Regions from separate parts of the Desulfotomaculum defluvii genome, predicted to be linked through region 2. Evidence: riboswitches for the same ligand, from Rfam matches in the RefSeq annotation. Region 2 holds a riboswitch; each other region holds the start of a gene.
What was found. Region 2 has a riboswitch for cyclic di-AMP ahead of eam (glutamate 2,3-aminomutase). Riboswitches for the same ligand answer to the same signal wherever they lie in the genome.
Positions count from the first base shown of each region.

Region 1: another riboswitch for cyclic di-AMP. It lies ahead of ACYQ03_RS00485 (cell wall hydrolase); the one in region 2 lies ahead of eam (glutamate 2,3-aminomutase).
Region 3: another riboswitch for cyclic di-AMP. It lies ahead of ACYQ03_RS05740 (C40 family peptidase); the one in region 2 lies ahead of eam (glutamate 2,3-aminomutase).
Region 4: another riboswitch for cyclic di-AMP. It lies ahead of ACYQ03_RS05475 (cell wall hydrolase); the one in region 2 lies ahead of eam (glutamate 2,3-aminomutase).

Region 1 is NZ_BAAHYV010000001.1:100,896-104,691, forward strand. Features, by position in the region: gene ACYQ03_RS00475 (DUF4118 domain-containing protein) at 1-859, opposite strand, end outside; gene ACYQ03_RS00480 (hypothetical protein) at 1,227-1,787, opposite strand; cyclic di-AMP (ydaO/yuaA leader) riboswitch at 2,013-2,165, shown strand; gene ACYQ03_RS00485 (cell wall hydrolase) at 2,167-2,937, shown strand; gene ACYQ03_RS00490 (iron reductase) at 3,144-3,521, shown strand; gene truA (tRNA pseudouridine(38-40) synthase TruA) at 3,525-3,796, opposite strand, start outside.
Region 2 is NZ_BAAHYV010000007.1:532,621-536,416, forward strand. Features, by position in the region: gene hydE ([FeFe] hydrogenase H-cluster radical SAM maturase HydE) at 1-166, shown strand, start outside; gene ACYQ03_RS09680 (GntR family transcriptional regulator) at 311-922, shown strand; cyclic di-AMP (ydaO/yuaA leader) riboswitch at 1,023-1,160, shown strand; gene eam (glutamate 2,3-aminomutase) at 1,166-2,434, shown strand; gene ACYQ03_RS09690 (hypothetical protein) at 2,574-2,741, shown strand; gene ACYQ03_RS09695 (hypothetical protein) at 2,817-3,796, shown strand, end outside.
Region 3 is NZ_BAAHYV010000006.1:627,444-631,239, forward strand. Features, by position in the region: gene ACYQ03_RS05730 (sodium-dependent transporter) at 1-505, shown strand, start outside; gene ACYQ03_RS05735 (zinc dependent phospholipase C family protein) at 528-1,232, opposite strand; cyclic di-AMP (ydaO/yuaA leader) riboswitch at 1,419-1,546, shown strand; gene ACYQ03_RS05740 (C40 family peptidase) at 1,552-2,205, shown strand; gene ACYQ03_RS05745 (S-layer homology domain-containing protein) at 2,362-3,753, opposite strand.
Region 4 is NZ_BAAHYV010000006.1:577,080-580,875, reverse strand. Features, by position in the region: gene ACYQ03_RS05490 (nucleoid-associated protein) at 1-378, opposite strand, end outside; tRNA gene ACYQ03_RS05485 (tRNA-Arg) at 835-909, opposite strand; gene ACYQ03_RS05480 (L-lactate dehydrogenase) at 1,152-2,099, opposite strand; cyclic di-AMP (ydaO/yuaA leader) riboswitch at 2,231-2,382, shown strand; gene ACYQ03_RS05475 (cell wall hydrolase) at 2,390-3,223, shown strand; gene ACYQ03_RS05470 (endonuclease/exonuclease/phosphatase family protein) at 3,285-3,796, opposite strand, start outside.

The sequences.
Region 1 (3,796 bases), on a different contig from region 2:
AGGTATCTATATAAACAGCCATCCATTCGGCTTGTAACCCTTCAGCCATACGCTTTGCTATTCTAATTAACTGGGCGGAAAAAGGGCTAGCACTGATACAAACTAGTACTCTTTCTCCAGCGGGCCAGGGACCGGCAATGCCATGTAAGCGCATGTATGACTCCACCTGCCGGTCCACCCTTCTGGCTGTGTAGCGCAGGGATAATTCCCTTAGGGCATTGATATTTCCTGGCCGCAAAAATTTACGTTTGGCTTCCTCGTCCTGTCCTGGTATATAGACTTTTCCATCTTTAAAACGTTGGAATAATTCTTCTGGACGAATATCAACCAGTTGAATTTGTGCACACTGTTCCAAAATGCGATCGGGAACGGTTTCACTTACAGTAACACCAGTAATCTGTGCCACTATATCTTTCAGTGTCTCCAAATGCTGAATATTTACAGTGGTATAAACATGAATCCCCGCGGCCAACATTTCCTCGATATCCTGATAGCGGCGCGCATGGCGAGAACCTGAAACATTGGTGTGGGCCAACTCATCAACCAAGACAAGCTCCGGCCTTCGCTGTAAAAGGGCATCCAAGTCCATTTCCAAAAATTCTTTATGCTCGTATTCTATGATACGGGCTGGAACAACGGGAAGGCCCTGTAAAAGGGCCTCCGTTTCTAAACGACCGTGGGTTTCTACCCAGCCAACTACCACATCAACACCTTCGGCCAACTGTTCTCGGGCTGCCTCCAGCATGGCATAGGTTTTCCCCACACCTACTGCCGCCCCAAGAAATACCGTTAACTTTCCTTGACCTTCTTCAAGTCCGGACAGAAGTGCGTCAGGGTCAACTCGTCTTTCCTTTAACATGCTACAGCCTCCGTATCATCATTTCTTATCCATTAAATATTTGTAAAGGAATGATTTTTATACAATAATAAACCATGTTATCAAAGAAATAAATCCAATAGAAGTCAACTTCATACCTTCATGTCCTCCATATTTACAAGGTGGTATACAAGAAAAAAGAGAGTCGCCAATTACTTATGTCTCCCCCCACAGTAGAAGGTTTTTATTATTTAACCTGTCTACCATAGGGGGAGCATATCATAAAGCGATACTCCCTTTCTTTATAGCTTTTAAATTTAAGCCTTTAGCTTGATCAAATAAACGACCCCAGTTGAAAACCGGAGCCTTTCATAAACATACTTGGAATCAACACTTGGGTGGTAAGTCATTACTTTTTTATTACTTCGACAATATTTGCTAGATCACATACTTCTGTGTGGGCATACCAAACCTTGTAATCATTAACAATAATGGTTAAATTATTTATATTTTTCTTACCCAAAATTTCTGCTGCCTTATCTTGGTCACTAAAGGCAAACCAGTATTTTCTTTCATCGTAAGTTAGCCTAGGAATATTCTTTATACTTTCCTCACTAACATCGAAGGTAAGACAATCTGGTAAAAATTCATCCTTTTCATCATGGTAAATTAGATTACCAGTTAGTTGAATTTTACCACTGAATTCAACCTCTGCAGGATAATCTTTGCTAGGATAATCCTTATTGTATGTAATAGCCTTTACTTTCAAACCAGCTACACTATCTCCTACTTTTGTCTTCAATGGATCAAAGACGTTGTTTATTGATGGATCAACAGTCTCAGAGGTCTGAGCAGCCTGTGGCTGGGGATCACCTTGGGTTTGAGAAATTACTTTATTCTCGTTATTCTGGCACCCCATAAGAGTCATGATTAAAAGCAGGCAAATAAATATTTTTTTAAATTTAAACATAGGAAACTCCTTTTTTATACATTTTTTAAATTATTATACGTAAAATCTTAGACATTTTTAAGGTATTCTAGTTTCCTCATAAAATTTTATTTAGTTTAACGACCACACCAAACAGGACTATTCAAAAGCCCTGTTTGGAGGTTACTGCACTAAAGAAACTGCTAATACTTACCATGGTATTTACCCCCTCAAATAATGGTTTTAGATACGAATTAATGTAAGTAATAAAAAATATGGCCGAAGTTTCTTTTTTTGGAACACGGGGGATCAAATTCTGGGGCGAGTCCTATTGATGGAGGTGGCTTATAGCAGATTCAGGATGGGGACCCTCAACCCAAGCCCGTCAACTAACCCCGCAGGCCAAAGGAGGGTGTATTATTTGTTTTTGCGTAGAATTTTGCTTTCTTTAACCTTATTCGGTTCCTTGGCCTTTGCCACTACCTTTGCTACAGCTGCCGAACATACCGTGGCTCAGGGTGATACCCTTTATCTCATCGCTCAACATTACGGTACCCAGGTAGATAAATTAAAATCAACTAATCAATTAAAAAGTGATATGCTTTATCCCGGCCAGAAGCTGCAAGTCCCCGACCAAACATATACAGTACAAAAGGGGGACAGCCTTTTTCTTATCGGAAAAAGATTGAACCTGCCCTACCAGGAGATTTTACGTGCAAACAAGCTGTCTAGCTCTACTACCATTTACCCTGGCCAGGTATTGAGGATACCCGTAGTCCAGGGAACAGTAAGTAGAGGTTCTTCAATTGACCGAGCTGGCACTAAATTCTCCGCCGGAGATTTGGACCTTCTGGCCCGCTTAATCACCGCTGAAGCAGACTCGGAATCTTATCTCACAAAGGTAGCTGTGGGTGCAGTGGTTTTAAATAGAGTAAAAAGTAACCTGTTCCCCAACAGCATAGCCAAAGTTGTTTACCAGGTAGAAAATGGTCATTATCAATTTGAACCAGTGTTAAACGGCTGGATCAATGTGAAGGCTTCACCGGATGCCATACGGGCGGCCAAAGAAGCCTTAAGCGGGGTAGACCCCACCAAAGGAGCCCTCTATTTCTTTGAGTCTTGGGTACCCAATAAATTTCTCCAAGCCCGTCCGGTAAGTATGGTGCGGGATAGTTTTACCTTTTCCTATTAACCAGAATTTAATATTTAAGGGAGTTTCTTCATCTGTAAGGAACTCCCTTATTTATCTGCTCTTGGTAGATCGAGCTTCCTTCAGGATAAAGGACTCCTATTTTTTAAAATACCGAATATATATATTATAAATAAGTTGTGGCCTCCAATTCGCAGTGTTGGCTGCCAAATAACCAAGGGTAAAACTAATAAAAGGAAGGGATAACTATGGGTGGAGTAATTGAGTTAACAGGTTGGCTTGGACTTATTTTATTAAGTGCTTGTTTAGCGAAGTTTTCTAGCAAGGGAAAAATAGACAACCAACTCATGTTATTTTTTAAGAAAAATCACAAATACTTCGGCTGGACTGCATTAACTGCATTATTCCTACATGGTACCCTAGCCACCACAAACCTCCTTATACCAGTTATGGGACAGAGTAACCGTTTGTCAATATTGGCAGAAACTAGTTGGGGCTATTTGCTTTGGTTGATGTTACTAGCCATCTGTATTGCTTCAGTTATGCTATCTTACAAAACTTTTCGACGTAGACATCTGCAAATGGTACTGATTTTAGGGGTTTTACTACTGATTCATATTGAATAAGCCTTAATAATCAATCTTCTCCAGGAACAGCCCACTTGCATCGGCAATGCCACCAGTTTGATTCCGTTCTTTTGCATCTAAGATTTTGAGTATATCTTCTGCATTGATTTTATCCAACCCAACTTCTATTAAGGATCCAACAATCTTTCTAACCATATTATAAAGGAATCCATTACCACACACTCTAATTTCAATTAAACCGGCATCTTCATCTAAATCAATAGAATATATTTCACGTACCATTGACTTCTTCTTAGACTTGGCATTGGAAAAGG
Region 2 (3,796 bases):
CCCGGTAAGTTACCGGGAGAAATATCAAATATATCCGGATAAAGCCGGCAGTAGAGAAAAACCCACTGAGTCCCATGCAAAGATTACTTCTTTAATAAAAGAAGTAGGAAGAAGTGTTAGTACAGGGCGGGGCGATAGCCCGAAGGATAAATTTAAGACTTGTTAACAGTAAATTTTAGTTCCACAAGGATTGCAGTATTCTTGCAGTTTTTGTGGAATTATTATTTAGTTAGGCCTAAAAGACTTTTGCTTTTTTCTCTATGGGGTTATAATATGTACCTAATAATATATATATTTGGGGGAACTGATAGTGACAAATCAGGACTTACACCTAGCAAGGTATCTTACCATTGCTGTAGATATAGCCCAAAGAATTGTCCGGGGAGAATATCATGAAGGGCAAAAGATATTTGGTCGATCTACCTTAGCAGGAAAATATAGTGTATCACCAGAAACCATTCGACGTGCCCTATCTCTATTGCAAGAAGTGGGAATAGTTGATGTTGCACCAGGTATTGGAGTGGTGGTAAGGTCTGCTACAGAGGCTCAAAAATACCTAGATAATTTTGATCAGCGCATGGTTTTGAATAGTATCCACGAGAAACTACATGAGTTAATAAAAGAAAGAGATCGAATTAATAATGAGATTTCTAAACTATTAGAGGATTTGTTACAGCACACCTACCATTTGGAAAGTAGGTTAAATAAAATAGAAGATTGGAAGGTTTCAACAGATTCTATTTTGGTTGGTAAAACACTGGCTGAAAGTAGCCTTAAAGAAAGTAAGGTATTGGCAATTGTAAGGAAGGGACAGGAGGATATATTTAATCCAGCCTCGGATAGTCAGATTTTAGCAGGGGATATTATTACTGTATATGGGCACTTAGATCCTTCCCCCAGTGAAGGTTTAATTAGATTATAATCAGTTCTTAAAAAGGTGATCCAGTAGGAGCACCTTTATTTTTATTGCCTTAGAGGCAACTTATATGGTAAAATAAGTTGTGACAACTTACAAAATTTAGGTTGCAAACAAGCTTAATCCTATATTATTTAGGAGCGGAGGAACCGATTTTAGGGGTGAATCTGATATCTATCAGTAGGGTTTTAACCTTTCGACCCGAACCCTTCAGCTAACTTCGTAAGCTCTAAAGAAAGGGGGTTTTTCATGTCTGTTAATTTGAAGGCAAAAGAATTTAAGGCAGACCAAGAAAAAAGAAAAATTTCACTTAAAAGAGCAAAGGAGCTAAGATCCAGCATTTCAAGTTATCTAAAGAAAATGGCTCAAATCCCTAATGGCTTAGAAATTCAAGATCAGTACAACCAAGCAAAAGAGGTTCTCCTAAGGTTTTTTCAAGCAGATGAGCAGCAATGGATGGACTGGCGTTGGCAAATGGCCAACCGCATTAAAGATGTTGAAGTGCTAGGTCAGTTAGTTGATCTATCTGCCGAAGAAAAAAACGCCATTGAAAAAGTTGGGCATCAGTACCGTTGGGCTGTTTCTCCCTATTATATGGCTTTGGCAATGGTGAGTGGGTCCGGTGGCCCTGTATGGTTGCAAGCTATACCAAGTATAGAAGAAATAAAGGATCGCTATGGTGTTGAAGACCCTATGGGAGAAGAATTTACTTCACCTGTCCAAGGGGTAACTAGGCGGTACCCGGATCGCCTGATTATTAATGTAACTAATCAATGTGCTATGTACTGTAGACACTGTCAAAGACGCAGAAATATCGGGGAAATCGATGTTCATAAATCACGCAGAGTGTTAGAAGGGGCACTACAGTACATCAGAGAAAATCCTGAAATAAGGGATGTATTAATAACAGGCGGAGATGCTTTATTATTATCAAACAAGCAAATAGATTGGCTGCTAACAGAATTGGATAATATTCCCCATGTAGAGATAAAACGAATCGGAACGAGAACCCCTGTCACAATGCCACAAAGAATTACCCCAGAACTATGTACAATATTAGAAAATCATCCACCTATTTATATTAACACACAGTTTAATCATCCGTTGGAAATTACACCTGAGGCCAAAAAAGCCTGTGATATGCTTGTAAAAGCTGGTGTCGTCCTAGGCAACCAAGCTGTTCTACTTAAAAATATTAATAATCAACCTGATATTATGAAAAGGTTAAACCAGAGTCTATTAACTATTCGAGTTCGTCCCTACTATATTTTTCATGCAAAGGCAGTAAAGGGAACGAGACATTTTATTACAGGTGTTAATGATGGAATTAATATTATGGAGCAACTGAGAGGATATACGTCTGGACTTGCTGTACCCACCTACATTATTAATGCACCGAACGGTTATGGGAAAACACCTATATTACCCCAATACATTATTGAAAATAAGGATGAACAGGTAATCCTAAGAACTTGGGAAAAAAGGGTTATTCCCTATAATGTAACAGGTAAACACTAAGCTTCAAACCTGTCATGTCAATGGCAGGTGTTTTTTTGCACTTGACAAGAACATGTGTTTGGTTATAAAATAAAACTACCAAAACAAACGTTCGGGGGTGGCCAAAATTAAAAGTGCAGAAATAGTAATGGAGTATACGATGACTCATCAACTAGTATCGGAAACAACCGAAATGGACTTATATGAGGGTACCCGTCACTGGTTAGAGCGAGATGATTCTGTTGTTGCAAGAAAATTTGCCATGACGTTAATTTGTATCTCTATCTTATATTTAACTGGACAAGTATTAAGATTTTTGTTTAATTAAAGACCCTGTACAGGGTTATTTTTTTTAACCATTGCGCCATACTAACGTTATCGTAAAGTAGATAGGAGGAATCCGGTGACCAGAGTATATGTGTTGGGGGCCGGTGCTGCAGCAGCTTATAAAGGTTCATATCTCGGCGAAACAAGCCCGGTGGCCAATAATTTTTTTCAAAAGGCCATGCGGGTTATTAATATTCACCAAATAAGAGATAGGTATTATGAAGATGAAAATTTAAGTTTTAATCAAATATTTCAGTTTATTGAAAGATTATGGGGTGTTCCTAGAAGTGAAGTTTGTAATTCCAGCTTGGATATGGAAGAAGTATTAACTCTACTGAATATCGAAATGGAAGAGGATCAAGCAGGGCGGGAAAGACTTTTGCTTGCTTATGAAGAGTACCTACTGCTAATGGCACTGACCTTCGATAAAATTTTATATGGTGATCTCTGTCCTTATCACAGAAAAATAGCGGAATCCTTAAACCCTGGAGATTCAATAATATCCTTCAACTATGAGTTATTGATGGATTATGCATTACAAAGGACAAACTTAGAGAAGAATCTATGGTGCATACAAGATGGCTATGGTATTCCTTGTCATTATTTAAGGGGTTCAATAGATGCAGTTCATTTAAAACAACAAAGCAAGCTCTTTGAAAAAGAAGATTATGCCAAGGTAAAATTTTTTAAATTGCATGGTTCCTTAAATTGGTTGTATTGTCCACAGTGTGGTCAACTCTACGCCTATGAACATAGTGATGGAGGAGGGCACAGTGTTATTATTAATGGGATTGCGAATATGATTCAGTGCACCACACAACACTGCTGCAACAAACTGAGTAGAGTAATTATTCCACCCACTTTGATGAAAAACTACCAATCAATTCCTTTTATTCCCAAGTTATGGCATCAAGCAAGAAAAGCTTTAGAGCTTGCAGCAGAAATAATTGTCATCGGTTACTCTTTTCCCACGACGGACTTTCGATCTAATTGGATGTTTCGTAAGGCCATGGTTGATAACAAAGAACTAAAAAAGGTAACAATAGTGGACAAGGC
Region 3 (3,796 bases), on a different contig from region 2:
TTCTTTACTTTTTATTACTATTCCAATGGTTTTTAACTCCATGCCCTTTGGTCAGCTATTTTTAATTGTTTTCTTTGTTCTGGCCTCCATCGCTGCTATGGGCGCAATGATTTCTCTTTATAATTCCCCTGTGGCTTACCTAACAGAAGAAAGAGGTTGGTCTAGAATAACAGCAACTATATTTACAGGATTACTCATGGCAACGGTTGGGGGTACGGCGACCCTTTCCAATAGTCTGTTGGCCGATGTAAAGATATTTAACATGAACTTATTTAATTTTTATGGCTATCTAACTGATAATTTGATGATGCCTATTACTGGTTTGTTCATTGCTATTTTTGCAGGCTGGAAACTTACTAGGAGGGCGGTATTTGATGAAGTCACGAATTCTGGAAGTCTAAATAATAGATCAACCATAAGTTTTTACCTTTCTGCCATCCGCTATGTTTCCCCCATAGCCATTGTAATCATTATTCTAAATGGCTTAGGGTTTATTAAAATATAGTATTTTTCTCAAAATCCTCACCTTAACTAGGTGAGGATTTTTTTATACTTTGAAAATAAAATTCAAGAAATCCTGCGGTGACCCGTTGAGCCCGTTGCAGCAAAATCCCTGCAACCCTTTCAACTGGCACTTTTCCCTTGTGCTGAACTAATTCGGGTAGGTAATGGGAGGAGATCCTGGCATTTTCCTTTACCCAGCCACAGGCATGGGTTGAAACGTGATAAATGCCTTCTAACCTAACCACAAAGTCGTGGTAGTTTTCCCGGGACCAATCTTCAAAAAATTTATGACCACTAAGTACCAGACCACAGGCATGATGGGGCACACACAAGTCCTGCAAAATATGGCAGGCAGCACCTAAATAAAAAATAGATTTTTCCGGGCAGCCGGATCGCCAATATCTAATAGCACGTTCAAAGTAATACTGACATTCTGTCGGAGCATCAGGTCCATGCCAGAGCCCAGTATTCTTGGCATGAATGTAATAATGACTAATATTTTTAAAGCCCTGATCACTCCATTGGGATCCTCTGTTTAATATCTCCAAATGGGATTGCAACAATCGTCCTTCACTGTTCAAGCCGTCTTTCTTTAATATTTCAATGGCTTGTTGATTGCAAAAATCATGGGTATTGCGTGGCCTATCTGTTTTTATAATGACCTGAAAAGGTAAGGTTAAGGATAGCATGACCTTGGCACAATTCCAGGTGGCATGGGTTAAAGTCATAAAGTGTTCACCTGATTAAAGTTAATGAATAATATAAATGCTCAAAAACATTATTTCCATTCTTAAGGTAAAATATGAAAATAGTGGTGAACAGTAGGCGGGACTTAAGACTCAATCAGTCATTTTGACAAAAAAGTATTAACTTTTGGCAGGAAACTGGAAACATTCGCCGAATTTGTTAATAAAATATGAAAAACGCCTAATTTCATTGAAAACGGGGGAACCGTTCTAGTGGGGTGAACTACCTTTGGTAGCGGGTGAACTTTCTACCCGAATCCGTCAGCTAACTCCGTAGGCGTAGAAAGTGGGGATAACATCATTGTCGTTGCTTAAAAAGATGGTAGTTCTGGCCGCCTCTGTGTGCCTGGCCACAGTGGTCTGGACTGGTGCTGCAGATGCAGCCCAGGTGACTGTACAAAAGGGTGATACCTTGTGGACCATAGCTAATCGTAACGGAACATCGGTGGAGAACGTTAAACAACTGAATAAATTGAGTAGTGATAATTTACAAATTGGTCAGGTCTTAGAGGTCCCTGATCCATCAACTAATCAAGCAGTGAGACCTCGCACAGAAGAATCCCAGACTTCTTCTAGGGGTGTTGTAGACCGTGCCATAGCTGTTTTGGATTATGCCAAGCAGTATATCGGTGTAGGATACCGTTCTGGTGGAGAAAGCCCTGCAGGCTTTGATTGCTCGGGTTATGTACGTTATGTCTTTAAAAACTTCGGTTTTGATTTAGTTCATACCGCTGCAGGTCAATATAATGCAGGTATGGCCATTAGTAAAGGTAATTTACGTCCTGGTGATCTAGTGTTCTTTAATACTGGTGGGTATGGGATTAACCATTCTGGTATTTATATAGGGAACAGTCAATTTATTCATGCATCTTCCTCCCGCGGTATTCGTATCGATTCTTTGTCCGATAAATACTGGTCTCCCAAGTATCGCGGTGCCAACAGAATATTAAAGTAAATAGGAAAAGCCCTGGATGTGGTGATCCGGGGCTTTTTTATGGTAAATTTAGTTTTCAGCCACCAGCCTTCAGTTATAAGAGAACCTTGGTAAGAGTGTGCCATGAACCATGGCCAGTCGAAACGAAAAGGCACCCCACAGGGTGCCTTTGTCAGTTTAATCTTCAAAAGTAAATTCTATGGCGTCATCTTCCTCAATTTCGAAGCCCTTAACGATATCTTCTTCAAACCAGACAGTGTATTCTTCACCATCTTCTAAGCTGTCATCATTGTCCAGGGTAAGGGTTAACTTACTGCCGCTGATACTGGCAGCATCAATATCCAGTTCGGTATTCCCATCCATTACATGAATTCCGTCACCATTGGTGGAGAAATCAGTACCCTTATTAATTGTCTGGTTAAATTTAATAACAACTGTGGTATCATTGGATGCTGATACCTCATCTACATCTAATTCAACAGCCTCGGAGATAAAGGACCATTCTCCTTTTTTAATTCCATCGAAGGTATTGTCATCTTCATCAGCTTCTACAAGAATACCGCTATTAAAGGTAATACAATACCTAGTGTTGGCATCAAGTTCCTCATTGTCATCCAATTTAACCACCAGTTCGTCCTCATTTTTGGTGAAGACAACGGCGTATTCTAGATCAGCATCAACCCATCTACCATTACTATACTCATAAATGTTCACTGCATCAGCTAAATCCTCGAGGTCTTTGCCATCTGCATAGTCCATATCTTCTTCAAAGTTAATGGTGAACTCTTTGGTATCAACATCAATCTTAGCATTATGGGCAGGGGTTAACTTATCAATGTAGTCCTTAGTTTGTTCTTCTTCATCAGTGACATCGTCTAGATCAGAGACGTCAATAAAACGACTGACCATAACCGCGAACTCACCTCTGGAAATGGGCTTAAAGGGATTTAGGTAGCCATCGGGGGTACCTTTCATAATGCCTTTGTTATACATGGCAGCGGCATAATATAATTCGTCTTTGTTTAGTTGGTTAGCATCCTTAGCAAAGGCAAGTAGCTCATTAAGAGAGACATTCTCATCACCGGAAGCGCGGCTTAACCACATGGCTACTTCTATGCGAGTGGCTGGTTTATTGCCAATCCATTTAGATAATTCCCAATCTGCAAGGATACCAGCATCGTAGGCTTGCAGCGGAGCCACACCCATCCAACTGGGGAAGAGTTTCTTAATTAATTCTGCTTTGTCAGTATTAGTTTCTTTATGGTCTACCACTCTCATAATAATGGCTATTGCTTCGTTTTTTGATACAGATTGCTGAGGTTTAAAGTTATTATCCTCATAACCCTTCATAATTCCCTTTAATTGTAGTTCTTCAATTTCACACTGGGCCCAGTGGTTCTTCACATCTTTAAAATTGGAGGTGTAGGTGTATTGCACGAGCTTCTTTTGTAAGCCAGGTGGTACTTTATTTCCCTTTTTTCCATTGTCAGCCCACGCGGCCCCAGATAATAGTGTTGAACACATACAAATAGTAAGTAAAGTAGCTGTAAATTTAGTAATCTTTTTCAAAACGATTCTCCTTTCAACGGTCCTTTTCAGTGAACCATTATTG
Region 4 (3,796 bases), on a different contig from region 2:
AATTGCTAATAGATCTTCCGTATTATTATTATACAAGACAACTACAATACATCCTATAGATGCAGTGGTCGGTGTCACAGAAAACAAAATATCCGCAATTCTTTGGGAATTACTAACAAAATTCCTGTCAGGATCTTGAATCATTTCATTAACAAGTACTTGAACATTAGTATTTCTTTGTTCAAAACAAGCCATTTTACTTTCATTATTTGTGATAGACGTACGAATATGATTCTCAATAAAGTCTCTTACTTTAGCTTCCAATGAAGCAACATCAATGTCACTTTGGCTTTTTTCCGCAGCGACGGAATTTTGCCTGTCAATGACATGAACTATTACTTTCTTTATCGTGATGTTATCACAATCTCTTATATTCATATACCTACAACCACCTTTAACATTCTTACAAAGGTGGATTCAACGTCTCAAGATAAAATCCTTTTTCAGATAGTTCGGAATTGTGGTTATTTGATAAATATTATTGGGATGGGTAAGGAGGGCTCTTAGGTATTCTCATTTCCATTGCACCTAAATAGTACATTCTTAAAAAATAAAATCCCGGGCAGTAACCCGGGAAAGTTTTCAAATATGTTATTCTTAAAAACCTTTATAATCTACCAGACGGAAAGGCAAAACGGCTTACCAACATTTCTTCTACCTTATAAAACTTGATGTTTAGAACCAATGTTTAGTCTGACGTTTGGTCTGACACTTAGGGAATATTAGGGCTATTTCGGGCCATCTTTTAATAAAAATTTGCTCCACTCCTGAAATACAAAAAACCTGCAAACCTAGATATTCCAAGGGTTGCAGGTTTTTTTATTAAACCTTTATTGGTGCGCCTGACAGGAATCGAACCTGTGCACCCGGCTCCGGAGGCCGGCGCTCTATCCCCTGAGCTACAGGCGCATAAACAATTACGCTTTTATATTATAACAACTATAAGTTTTTTTGCAAGTGCAAATGATTATCAGCAACAACTTTTAAATAATATCATAACTTTACGGTTTGTTCAAGATCATGTTATAAATTCATTAAAACTACCCATAAACAGCGCATAAAACACTGATAGGAGACATTACAACACTGTGCCAAAGATACATATAAAATCAAAGTTACCCGCTGCAATTAGCAACGGGTATGCTGTTAGATTAAAAACCTGCCTGTTTAATGACTTCTTTTAGTACCTGTGCAGAATTCCTTAAGGCTGCTTCCTCTTCCTCTGTCATACTTATGGTAAGTACCTTTTCCCGCCCGAAACCACTTACAATTGAAGGCAAACTGAGACAGCAATCTTGAATTCCATAGACATCATTTACCATCCCCGATACCGTTAAGATTGAATTTTCATCCCTTAAAATTGTTTCACAAATCCTTTTAATGGATACCGCTATGGCATAATAAGTGGCCCCCTTTCGTTGAATAATCTCATAGGCTGCGGTACTCACCCGCCTAGCTATTTCATTCCTACAGATAGGCTTCAAACCCCGTAGCTTAGAAAATTGCTCTAATGGGATTCCTGCCACATCAGCTGTACTCCATATGGGTACTTCCGAATCTCCATGCTCACCGACAATATAAGCATGAACATTTCTCGGATCCACATTACAATAATCTGCCACTTCTGCCCTAAATCTTGAGGTATCTAAAACTGTACCTGAGCCAAATATTTGGTTAAAAGGTAGACCAGATATTTTTAAGGCTACATAGGTTAAAACATCAACCGGATTAGCCACAATTAAATAAATGGCGTTAGGACAATATTTTAATAGCTGAGGCAAACTTTCCTTTAAGATATTGACATTCTTGTGTACTAAATCCAATCGAGTTTCACCAGGTTTTTGATTAGCTCCGGCTGTAAATACAATAATATTTGAATCCTGACAATCTTCAAAAGAACCTGCATATACATTCGTCGGCTTAATAAAGGCAGCAGCATCCCCTAGATCCATTGCCTCTCCCTCTGCCTTTGCTCGATTGATATCAACCAACACAAGGTCACTGGCAAGCCCACTGGACATGATAGAAAATGCTGCAGATGACCCTACAAGCCCAGCACCAATGATTGCTATTTTAGCTCCCTTACTTAATTTCACCATTATTCACCTCTGGATAAATTCTTATTACGTGTAGTTTAGTATCTCCAGTAAGTAAATACCTATGTCCCTTTTATTTTCCAAATTTTGTGGATAGACGTAATCTTGGAAAACATGTACAATAGTTTGTAACAAATTTAACTAGGCCGAATCTCCGATATTCCGGAGTACGGGGGATAAAATCTATGGGGTGAATCCGCAATTTTTATGGAGGTGTTTAAAAATGCGGTAGGGTGCCCTCAACCCGAACCCGTCAACTAACCTCGAAGGCCAAAGGAGGGCAAAAAGTACATATGAAGTTTTCTGACCGCTTTAAACGGGGCCTTGTAGCTATAGGCCTATTAGCTTTGCTCATGCCATCCACAGCCTTAGCTTATCAGTATACAGTAGTACCTGGTGACTCTCTTAATTCGATTAGTGAAAAAGTAGGCATTAGCGTTGACCAAATCAAGTCTGCCAATGGTCTTTCCAGCGATATCCTTGACCCTGGATATGTTCTCTCCATACCAAGTGATAAGACCTCAGTCGTTGCCCCTAGCTCTCCGGCAAAACCTACTGGGACGAGCTATACTGTAAAAGCTGGTGACAGTCTTTATGCCATTGCCCAAAAATTTGGTATAAGCTTAGCCTCGTTAATGCAGGCCAATGGCCTTAGTAATTCTCTTATACACCCTGGGTATCAACTTTCTATTCCCGGGGCAAATACCAGGAGTAACACACCTCTGGCTGCTACCGTAAGTCGCAGTGCTCAAAGGCCAGTTATTTCCTACACTGATCAAGATCTGGATCTATTAGCGCGTCTTGTCACTGCTGAAGCAGGAGGAGAGCCACTGGAAGCCCAGATCGGCGTAGCAGCAGTTGTTATAAACAGAGTGCAAAGTTCAATTTTTCCCAATACTATTCGCGACGTAATCTATGCCCCAAACCAATTCTCTCCAGTTAGAAACAATTGGATAAATAAACCTGCCACATCTAATGCCATAAAGGCTGCTCAAGCTGCATTACAGGGTAGTGATCCTACTAACGGTGCATTGTATTTCTTTGATCGCTCAGCCACCAATTCCTTCCTTCTTTCCCTACCTGTATCTGCTAATTATGGCAAAATGGTTTATGCAATGGCTAAATAGTAGCAATTAAAATACTAAAATGAATAGAATTACAACACGCACTGACTCTGCCAGTGCGTGTTTATTTCTGCATAAAGTGAATATTTTTATATGTTTCCGCATTTTCCATAGGTAATGTAAGAGCTGCTTCTAAGGGCAAATGATCTGAGGCCAGCGTTTGAAAAACCTTTACTGATAAAACGCTCCATTCAGAAGACACAAAAATGTAATCGATTTGTTCCTTTGGATCTTGAGAAGGATAGGTTTTTTTCAGCCCCTCCATCCCAGAAGCATCTCTTAGAACAGTGGTAAGTAAAAGGTACTCTTCAGATGTAGGATCATTATTAAAATCCCCCACTAAAATATGGGGATATGGACATTTTTGAATGATATCTAAAATCTCCCTCACCTGATCTAACCGCTCTTCGCGATTTAAACCTAGGTGAGTACAAAAAATGCATATCTTTCTATGTTTTAAATTAATAATTGCTTCTAGCAAACCCCTTTGTTCCCCTTTACAAGGCAACATATACTGCCTGTACATGAGAACTGGCCAATGAGAAAGAATGGCATTTCCGTACTGGGCAACCCCCC